Regions from separate parts of the Paenibacillus sp. FSL P2-0089 genome, predicted to be linked through region 2. Evidence: riboswitches for the same ligand, from Rfam matches in the RefSeq annotation. Region 2 holds a riboswitch; the other holds the start of a gene.

Region 1 (4,684 bases), 980 kb from region 2:
TGCCCGTTGCTGGCGATATAAGTGCGCTTGCCGTCCGTGATGATGTCTTCCTTGCCGGTGATAATCACGACACAGTTCAGCTTCTGCGCTGCCTTATTCGCCAGAGCTACTACATCGCCTTCGCCGGCCCCGGCATCCACGCCTTTGCTAGCCCAGCTCTCCCCGGCCACATTGGCAACCTCGGCCACATTGCCGCGCAGCGCAGTAAGCTGTAGCTCACTGAGCAGCTTAGCTGTAACATCCGTGCGGTAGGCGGTAGCACCGGCTCCAACGGGATCAAGCACGAGCGGTACATGGTGGCGGTTCGCAGCCTTTCCGGCCTCGATCATGGAAGCAATGGCAGCTTCATTCAGTGTACCGATGTTCAGCACAACCGCGCCGGACATGGCGGCGACATCCGCTACTTCTTCAATGGCATCGGCCATGAACGGCGAAGCTCCCAGGGCCAGAAGCCCATTAGCTGTGAAGTTAGCAACTACGATATTCGTGATATTATGCACCAGCGGGTTCGTCTGGCGTACTTTGGACAGATAAGACATATGAATTCCTCCTGAAAGATGTAATTAAAAATTAATAAAAGCATTCTTAACATCCACTTCGGCAGCCAGCAGACCGTTCTCACTCAGCCACTGGTTCACCTTCTCCCATGATGCGCTGTCCTGATAGCCGAAGGGCTGGGAACCGGCATCCATCAGCGGCAGCAGGATCTCCAGACTGCGCTGCTCAATGGCTTCATCCAGCGGTGCGGTATCCTCCTGATGGGTAAGCAGCAGCTTCAGCGCTTCATCCGGGTGATCGGCAGTATACTGCTGGCCTTTTCTGATGGCATCCACGAATTTGTGATAAAAGCCCTGCGAATCCTGCAGTCCCTGCTCACTGGCGACCAGCACCAGCTCATAATAGTCCGGGACCCCGTAATCCACAGGATTGAAGGAGCGGACCGGATGGCCCTCCTGCTCTAGAATCAGCTGCTCATGGTTGATGAACCCGCCCATAATGCCATCCACCCGTCCGGTGGAGAGAGCAGGGATCAGCTCATAGCCGACATCCACCAGCTTGAGGGAGGAAGGGTCCCCGCCGTCGCTTTTGACCATCGTGCTCAGCATGGCTTCATACAACGGGACGGAGGAATATCCGGCTTGCTTGCCGGACAGCTCTCCCGGGCGGGTAATGCCGCTGTCTGCAGCTACGATGAGATGATTCAGCGGGTGGCGCACCAGCGCAGCAATCGACTTGACCGGAATCTGCTCCCCCCGTGCCATCAATACCTGCGGCTGGTAACTGAGTGCCAGGTCCACCTTTCCCGCAGCAACAAGCTTCAGCGCATCATTGGTATCGGCCGGCATCTGAATATCAACCTCCAGACCTTCCTCAGCGAAATAGCCTTCAGCCTCTGCCGCATACAAAAAAGAGTGGACAGCATTGGGATACCAGTCGAGCATAATCGTCAGCTTATGGACTGCGCCTTCGGCTCCAGTCCCAGCTTCAGAAGTGGCTGTAGTCCCCGCCGAAGAGCCGGAGGCCGCCGGACTGTTCGTATTGGTGCAGCCTGCCAGGACGGGCAGCATACTGAGCAGCAGAGCAGACAGTAGAACGGTTGGCCTTGAAATCGCATGGTGCAGATAACGGAAATAGCGGATAGTAGTCATGAATAATGTCCTCTTTTCTTCAGAATAATCTTCTCCAGTGCGGCGACAGCCAGAAACAGCAGGATACCGAGCACGGATAACAAGACAACAGCGGCGAACATCTTGGCACTCTGGAGATTCCCTGCCATTCTGCGGCTGAAATAGCCCAGCCCCTGGCTGCCTCCAAGCCATTCCCCGATGGTTGCACCGATCACACAGTACACAGCCGACAGCTTCAGTCCGGAGAAAAAAGAGGGCAGGGCCAGCGGAACGCCCACCTTCCCGAGAATCTGCCAGCGGTTCGCGCCATATGTCAGCAGCAGCTCCCGGTAGGCGTCCGTGTTCTTGGACAAGCCGTCATAGGTGCCGATGACCACCGGGAAGAAAGCGGTCAGGAAGACAACAGCGACCTTACTCCATAGGGTGTAGCCGAACCACATGATGAACAGGGGAGAGAGCGCGATCAGCGGAACCGTCTGGCTGATAATTAGCAGCGGATACAGCGCCTTGGCCAGCGGACTGAACAGGTGCATGGCGATTCCCAGAAGGCTGCCGCAGACCACAGACAATGCGAAGCCTGTGAGCACTTCAAGCAGTGTAGCCGGCAGATGCACCCCGAATAACAGGCGGCGTTCCTCCACCAAGGCCTTGCAGACCGCAGACGGAGCCGGAAGAATGAAGGGAGGAACCAGGCCCAGCCGGGCTACAGTCTCCCAGACTGCAAGCGTCAGCAGGGCGAGCAGGGCAGCCGGACCGTAATGCTGGAGCAATCTTCTAGGAGCGGCGGTTCTCATATAGCTTCAGCTCCAATTCCTGGCGCAGGGCGGCGAACTGCGGTAGATAGTTCAGACTGTGATGACGCGGACGGGGGAGACCAGCTGGGAATTCCTGCATCCCGCCGCCGCCACTGCCCGTCATTAGATAGATTCTGTCACTGAGCAGCAGAGCCTCCTCCAGATCATGGGTGATGAACAGCACCGTCTTGTCCAGCTCCGCCCATAACTCGAGCAGCCAGCGCTGTAGTGAGCGCTTCGTAATGGCATCGAGCGCCCCGAACGGCTCATCGAGCAGCAGCAGGTCATTCCCCGCCGCCACGGTGCGGAGGACCGCCACGCGCTGGCGCATCCCGCCGGACAGCTCCTGGGGATAAGCCCCTTCGGTTCCCTCTAGGCCGAAGCGTTGCAGCAGGGTACGAATCTCGGCCACGGCGGCCGCTTTGGGACGGCTGCGCTTGAGTTCCCAGGGCAGCAGACAATTGTCCATTACGGTCCGCCAAGGCAGGAGGAGATCCTGCTGCGGCATGTAGGCCACACTGCCCAGCCTCTTCGCTGCTGTAGCGGACTCGGCTCCGTTCAGCGTAATCCTGCCGTTGTCCGGCTCCAGCAGGCCGGCGATGATTTTGAACAAGGTGCTTTTACCGCATCCGCTTCCGCCTACAACAGAAATGAATTCGCCGCGCTGCACATTCATGGATAGCTCTGAGAAGACGGGTGTCCGGGACGAACCGGTCCCGAAAGCATAAGATAGATTGCTAATGTTGATCATAAGACTATGTACAAGCCTCCCCGGATTGAAATAGAACCTGCACGGAGCACAAAAAAGCCCCATTCATTCCCGGAGGCAATGAATGGGGCGGAAGGTACAGTCGGCTGCGGCCCTGTGACGGGAACCACTGATACATTCTGCTCCACTTCCCTCCGCTGGTATGATCCAGATCAGGTTCAAAGGGTCCGGAGCTTAAGCTCCGTCTCAGTCGGCCGACTCCCCTAGTGAATAATATTGCTATTGAATTCGTAATTGCTACTTAATATACCACAAATTCCCCTCTTGTAAAGAGCAGGCGGTCAGCGCTTCGCCAGACCGGTCACGAACAAGGTGACGATGCCCCGGGAGATGTCCAGTTTGGAGGAGTGGTGCCGCTTTTGCTCATACAGGTACAGATCTGGGCTGAGGACAGAGATTAAGGCCGTGGCCGCAAAGGCAGGATCAATGTCAATAATCTCACCGCCCTCCGCAGCACGCTGCAGCAGCTCTGTCATCATCACCCCCAGCCGCTGAAAAAAAGGATGCTCAAACTGGGTCAGCTGCTTCTTACCGGTGAACTCGGCTTTGATCATATTCAGCAGCTCAGCATACTGCTCAATGAAATCGGCAATCTGCTCAATGCTGCTCTGCAGCTGAGCGAGAGCCGGAGCTTCACCGGCACTGGCAGCCACCTGCTGCTCCAGCCCGGACAGGAATTGATCTGCGCTGCCCTTCAGCAGTGCAGAACAGATCTCACCCTTGTCCGTGAAGCGGCGGTACAGGGAGCCTTGTCCTATGCCTGCCCGCTTGGCAATGCTGTACATGCTGACTGCCTCAAGTCCGCTCTCGGTGAACAAATGGCGGGCAGCTTCAAGAATCCGCTGTACATAAGGATCGGCGGACTCGGGCGGAGCGGATTCTTTGGCTTGCGGAGCTGAGCGCGGGAGCTGTGCAGCATCGGTGTCTGGCTTTTTCATGAGAACCCCTTTCAGAAATAAATCAGCGATTTACAGAAAAATAAATAAAAGAATTGACACAACGGACAATTGTCCGTAGACTATGAATTGCACTTACGGACAGTTGTCCGTTCACTCATTATATAGAACAATCTGCCCGCAGGTCAATGTAGAACGCGGACAGCTCAGGAGGAGAAGAGACATGGATCAGACCTTGAAGCAGGAAGCCGATTTCCGGCTGTCCAGCATTCTGGTTCCGCTGCTGGCCATTATTGCCGGAGTATTTATGGTTGTGCTGGACAGTACGGCGATGAATGTAGCCTTGTCCAGGCTGGTGGTGGATTTCAAGACGGACCTGCATACGCTGCAGTGGGTAGTTACCGGATATATGCTGGCTCAGGCTTCAGTTATTCCGCTGTCAGGCTGGCTGTCTGACCGGTTCGGGGCCAAGACGGTCTTCCTGACGGCGGTAATTGTGTTTACGATAGGCTCGATTCTGTGCGCTACACCAAGCAGCGCCGAATGGCTGATTGTTTTTCGGGTCATTCAAGGACTTGGCGGCGGCTGTGTGCTCCC
Region 2 (4,684 bases):
ACATGCCAAGCAGGGCTCCGATATTCACCGAACGGAACCCGGCTTGACAGCCCCGTTCGGGAGCGTCCAGACGGTTGCGGTAGACGCGTTTGGGTCCTTTTACATGCAGCGCACGATAAGTTTCCTGATGGTAGACCTCCTGATAGAGCGTCAGACCGTCCACGCCAGCTTCTCTGAGCTCAGCATATTCTGCTGTCGAGAGCGGATTCACTTCAATGCTGACGGAGGCAAAATAGCGGCGCAGCACATTCACGCAGTCCCTCACATAACCGGCCGGACTGTCCCTGCGGGATTCTCCGGTCAGAATCAGAATGTGGCGCAGGCCTGTGGCTGCGATGGTCTCCGCTTCCCGGGCGACCTGCTCCAGCGTCAGTTTTTTGCGCGGAAAATCATAAATAGAACTGAAGCTGCAATACGTGCAGTGATTCACGCAAAAATCAGCCAGGTACATCGGTGTAAACAGCTGCATCACATGGCCGAAATGCGTACGCGTTAAGCGGTGCGCCTTCTGCGCCATCTCCTCCAGATAAGGCTCCGCTGCCGGTGACAGCAGTGCCATCAGCCCCTCTTCATCGACCCGCTCTGCACGAAGCGCGCGCTTCACATCCTCTGCCGTATACCGGCTCCATAACGCTTCGTAAGGCAGCTGCTCCAGCCGGGTCATCGTCTCATAAAAGCTCATAACCGTTCTCTCCTCCCTATTCCATCTGTCAGGCCAAGAACCCGGTCAACGGTGAAGAGGCTGCCGCCGTCTCTTCCACAGGCCCCAGTCCGGCGAGATAAGCCTTGCGCCCTGCGGCTACCGCGTCACGGAAGGCTTCTGCCATCAGCAGCGGATCCGAGGCGGTGGCAATCGCTGTATTAAGCAGCACCGCTGCGGCCCCCATCTCCATCGCCTCAGCCGCCTCGGACGGTCTGCCGATTCCGGCATCCACGATCACCGGCAGATTCGTCTCGGAGATCAGAATCCGGATCAGTTCCTTGGTCTGCAGTCCGCGGTTGGACCCGATCGGCGCTCCCAGCGGCATCACGGCCGCAGCCCCCGCTGCCTTCAACCGCAGGGCGGCGGACAGGTCAGGACTCATATACGGAAGCACCACGAAGCCCTCTGCTGCAAGGATCTCGGTCGCCCGGATGGTCTCGGTATTATCCGGCAGCAGATATTTCTGGTCGTTGATGACCTCAATCTTCACCCAGTTCCCCAGCCCCGCCGATCTCGCCAGCCGGGCAATCCGTACTGCTTCCTCTGCGGTGCGCGCACCGGAGGTATTAGGCAGTAAGGTCATATGGGAAGGAATATGGCTGACAATATTGTCACTGCTCTCCGGGTCCACCCGGCGCAGAGCAACGGTAATGACCTGTGAGCCTGATCGCGTAATCACCTCGGGAATGAGGGTGTTGCGGCTGTATTTTCCGGTACCAATGAACAGTCTGCTGGTTAGAGTCACTCCGCCAATCATCAATGGATCTTGCATGTTAACGCCTCCTGGGATAAGTCTTCGTGTTCAGCCTCCGCCTACAAAATGAACCAGCTCCACCCGGTCCCCCTCACTGAGCAGTGTTTCTCCGTAAACCTCTCTGCCAGCAAGCTCACCATTCAGCTCGACAATCACCAGCTTACCGGCCCACTCGGGCCGGGAGAGCAGATCCTCCAGTGTCCGGCAGCTCTCTTCGATTCTTTGCCTCTTTCCGTTAACGGTCACATTCATGCCTGTTCACCTCCTGCTGTGCCCTGTGTTTGAGCCATATCCAGCGCTTCAGCCAGCTCCGCTGCCCTGTCCCTGTGGACCGCTTCCCTGTACGCCATGGCCGCTGCCACCGGGTCCGGGGCTCCGCAGATCCCCGACATGACAGCAATGCCAGCCGCCCCTTGGGCCAGCACCGCTCCGGCATTACCCGGGGTAATCCCTCCAAGCGCAATCAGCGGGATGCGGCTCCAGCGGACAGCCTCGGCCAGTTGCGCAAGTCCCCGTGCCTGCTGTCCGGGCTTACAGGCCGTCGGGAAAACATGCCCGTAGAGGCAGAAGTCTGCTCCCCGCCTTCCAGCCTCCGCCGCCTCTTCCCGCGAGTGTACCGACCTGCCGATCCGCAGGCCCGGTGCAAGCCCGCGTGCTGCGGCTGGCGGAAGGCTATGCCAGGCCAACTGTACACCGCCTGCCCCAGCGGCCAAGGCAATATCGATCCGGTCATTAATGACCAGCTTCGAAGGCGGAACCCCGGCCTGAAGCATCTGCTGCGCCGCCGCCAGCAGTTCGCGGGCGGACATGGCTTTTTCCCGGAGATGGATATAATCCACCATGGGATGTACCGCCGCAGCCAGCTCCGCAAGCTTCTCAGGGTGGAGCCGACCGTCTGAGATGACATGAATTTCGTGCAACGCCTTTCCCCCTCCCGTCTGTCCCAGCTCACACTACACCTCTCCACAACACAAAAAAGACCGCCCCCGTAAAGGAAGCAGTCTGGAATAGAAACAGGAATACCGGTATTAGCCGTATACCCCCGCTGCAATATTCGTTCTCCACTTCCCTACGCTGGTATAACCCAGATCAGGTTCAAAGGGTCCGAGCAGATACGCCCGTCTCAGCCTTGCGGCTCCCCTAGTGATCGTTCTATGCGGTTGTTTGGCCTTGCTTTTTGTATATTAGCATATAATTCCTGTTAGAGCTATTCTTTCGTAGATTTTACTTCAATTACAAAAGCCACGGATGAACTCCCTTCTGAAAATTTACCATCCTCGGATGTCCAGAATGCTGATATGCCGTAGTAATAAACGCCTTGTTCTTTTGGAGCATTAAAAGAGCCGTTCTTCAATGGAATTTGCACTTCTTTATCATCGACAAATTGCTGAACGGTTAACCCGCCGGGTGCCGGTTTATAAGTAAAAGCAACATCGATCCCCCCCTCAGGGGCTATAACAGTGGGAGTAACCCCCTGTACCAAGGATTGTCCTCCTGTATAATCTGCACATCCTAATTTTCCCCAGCAATAGCTGCCTTGGGTAACCGGAATTTGGGTTTTCCCGGAAGTAACAAGGGGTAGCGGCGGCGATTCCTGTGTAATTCTAATCCCAATGCTTTTTGCATATCCTTCCAATCTTGTGTTTTCCACAACTCTCCCTGCAAAAGGAGTCCAATAAATGAACACTACCAGAAAAATTAAAATCCCCGCTGCAGATAGAATGAATCCTTTTTTTCTAAGCATCCCTATCCCCTTTTCATATCAAATTATCTAAATAGACGGAAATATATTGTAATAGTTACAAGCGCAGAAAAAAAGCCTGCCGGCAAGCGGTTAGGCTTTTTTAAAATAAAATTTATATGTTGCACACAAATCTGCATCCAGATCTTATTCTGCACCCATTATCCGTTGACAACCTCGCCGCCGTTCACATGCATCACCTGTCCGCTCACATAGGAGGAATCGTCCGAGGCCAGGTATACATACGCCGGTGCCAGCTCTTCAGGCTGCCCCGGGCGCTTCATCGGCTGGGTGCCGCCGAACTCACTGACCTTCTTCGCGTCAAAGGTGGACGGAATCAGCGGGGTCCAGATCGGTCCGGGCGCTACCGCGTTCACGCGGATGCCCTTATCGGCCAGATTCATTGACAGCGAACGGGTGAAGCTGAGAATGGCTCCTTTGGTGGACGAATAGTCCAGCAGCTGCGGGCTGCCGCGATACGCCGTGATGGAGGTCGTGTTAATGATCGTAGCGCCTTTTTTAAGATGAGGCATAGCTGCCTTCGTCAGGTAGAACATGGAGAAAATATTCGTCCGGAACGTACGCTCCAGCTGCTCCGCTGTAATGTCCTCAATATGGTCCTGCGGATGCTGCTCCGCCGCATTGTTAATCAGGATGTCAAGCTTGCCGAGTCCTTCAACGGTTTGGCGAATCAAGCTCTGACAGAAGCATTCGTCCCCGATATCCCCGGCGATCAGAATACACGTTCTGCCCTCCTGCTCCACCTGGCGCTTGGTCTCTTCCGCATCCTCATGCTCGTTCAAGTAGGAGATCACCACATCCGCGCCCTCCTTGGCAAAATGCACGGCAACCGCACGCCCGATCCCGCTGTCGCCTCCGGTAATGAGCGCGGCCTTGCCCAGCAGCTTGCCTGCTGCCTTGTACGCAGGTGTCTCAAACTCCGGGAGCGGGTTCATCTCACTCTCAATTCCCGGGCGCTGATCCTGTACCTGCGGGGGCAGAGTTTTGACAGGTTGTTTGTTAGTGTCTGGCATAATCCATTCTCCTTTCGCTGTCCACAGTATTGTTGATTAATCATGTTAGCATGGCTTAAGGTCTGGTGTTTATGCACAGGCAGTGTGCCTGCTTGACTGTACGTTATGTTACTTACCACACTTGGCAGCCGCCCAAACAGCCAATCTTCATTCAACGGTGCCTATATCGGAACGGTAGTACGGTAAGCAACGAACGTTTCCAAAAAGAATATTATCTATATCCGCTAGGGGGAATGTCCTATACTTTGTGGGGAACGACAACTACCTTAACTGAGGGGACGCTTCTATCATGGGAAATGAGCGCATCTTGCTGACGAACGGAACTGTAATCGATGGAACCGGACAGCAGCCGCTGCATCATGCAAGCATTGAGATTGTTAATGGCCGTTTCGGCACCATAACACAGTATAGTGACATTAACGGGAGAATCGGGCATGACTCCGCAACAACAG

What was found. Region 2 has a riboswitch for thiamine pyrophosphate ahead of NST69_RS08555 (thiamine phosphate synthase). Riboswitches for the same ligand answer to the same signal wherever they lie in the genome.
Region 1: it holds a riboswitch for thiamine pyrophosphate, as region 2 does, so the genes downstream of both, NST69_RS12640 (ABC transporter ATP-binding protein) here and NST69_RS08555 (thiamine phosphate synthase) in region 2, are expected to answer to the same signal.

The regions. Positions count from the first base shown of each region.
Region 1 is NZ_CP152006.1:3,085,538-3,090,221, forward strand. Features, by position in the region: gene thiM (hydroxyethylthiazole kinase) at 1-545, opposite strand, end outside; gene NST69_RS12630 (ABC transporter substrate-binding protein) at 564-1,649, opposite strand; gene NST69_RS12635 (ABC transporter permease) at 1,646-2,422, opposite strand; gene NST69_RS12640 (ABC transporter ATP-binding protein) at 2,403-3,173, opposite strand; TPP riboswitch at 3,304-3,406, opposite strand; gene NST69_RS12645 (TetR/AcrR family transcriptional regulator) at 3,473-4,129, opposite strand; gene NST69_RS12650 (DHA2 family efflux MFS transporter permease subunit) at 4,311-4,684, shown strand, end outside.
Region 2 is NZ_CP152006.1:2,108,690-2,113,373, reverse strand. Features, by position in the region: gene thiH (2-iminoacetate synthase ThiH) at 1-682, opposite strand, end outside; gene NST69_RS08565 (thiazole synthase) at 711-1,475, opposite strand; gene thiS (sulfur carrier protein ThiS) at 1,506-1,709, opposite strand; gene NST69_RS08555 (thiamine phosphate synthase) at 1,706-2,377, opposite strand; TPP riboswitch at 2,507-2,609, opposite strand; gene NST69_RS08550 (hypothetical protein) at 2,665-3,201, opposite strand; gene NST69_RS08545 (SDR family oxidoreductase) at 3,360-4,232, opposite strand; gene NST69_RS08540 (amidohydrolase family protein) at 4,522-4,684, shown strand, end outside.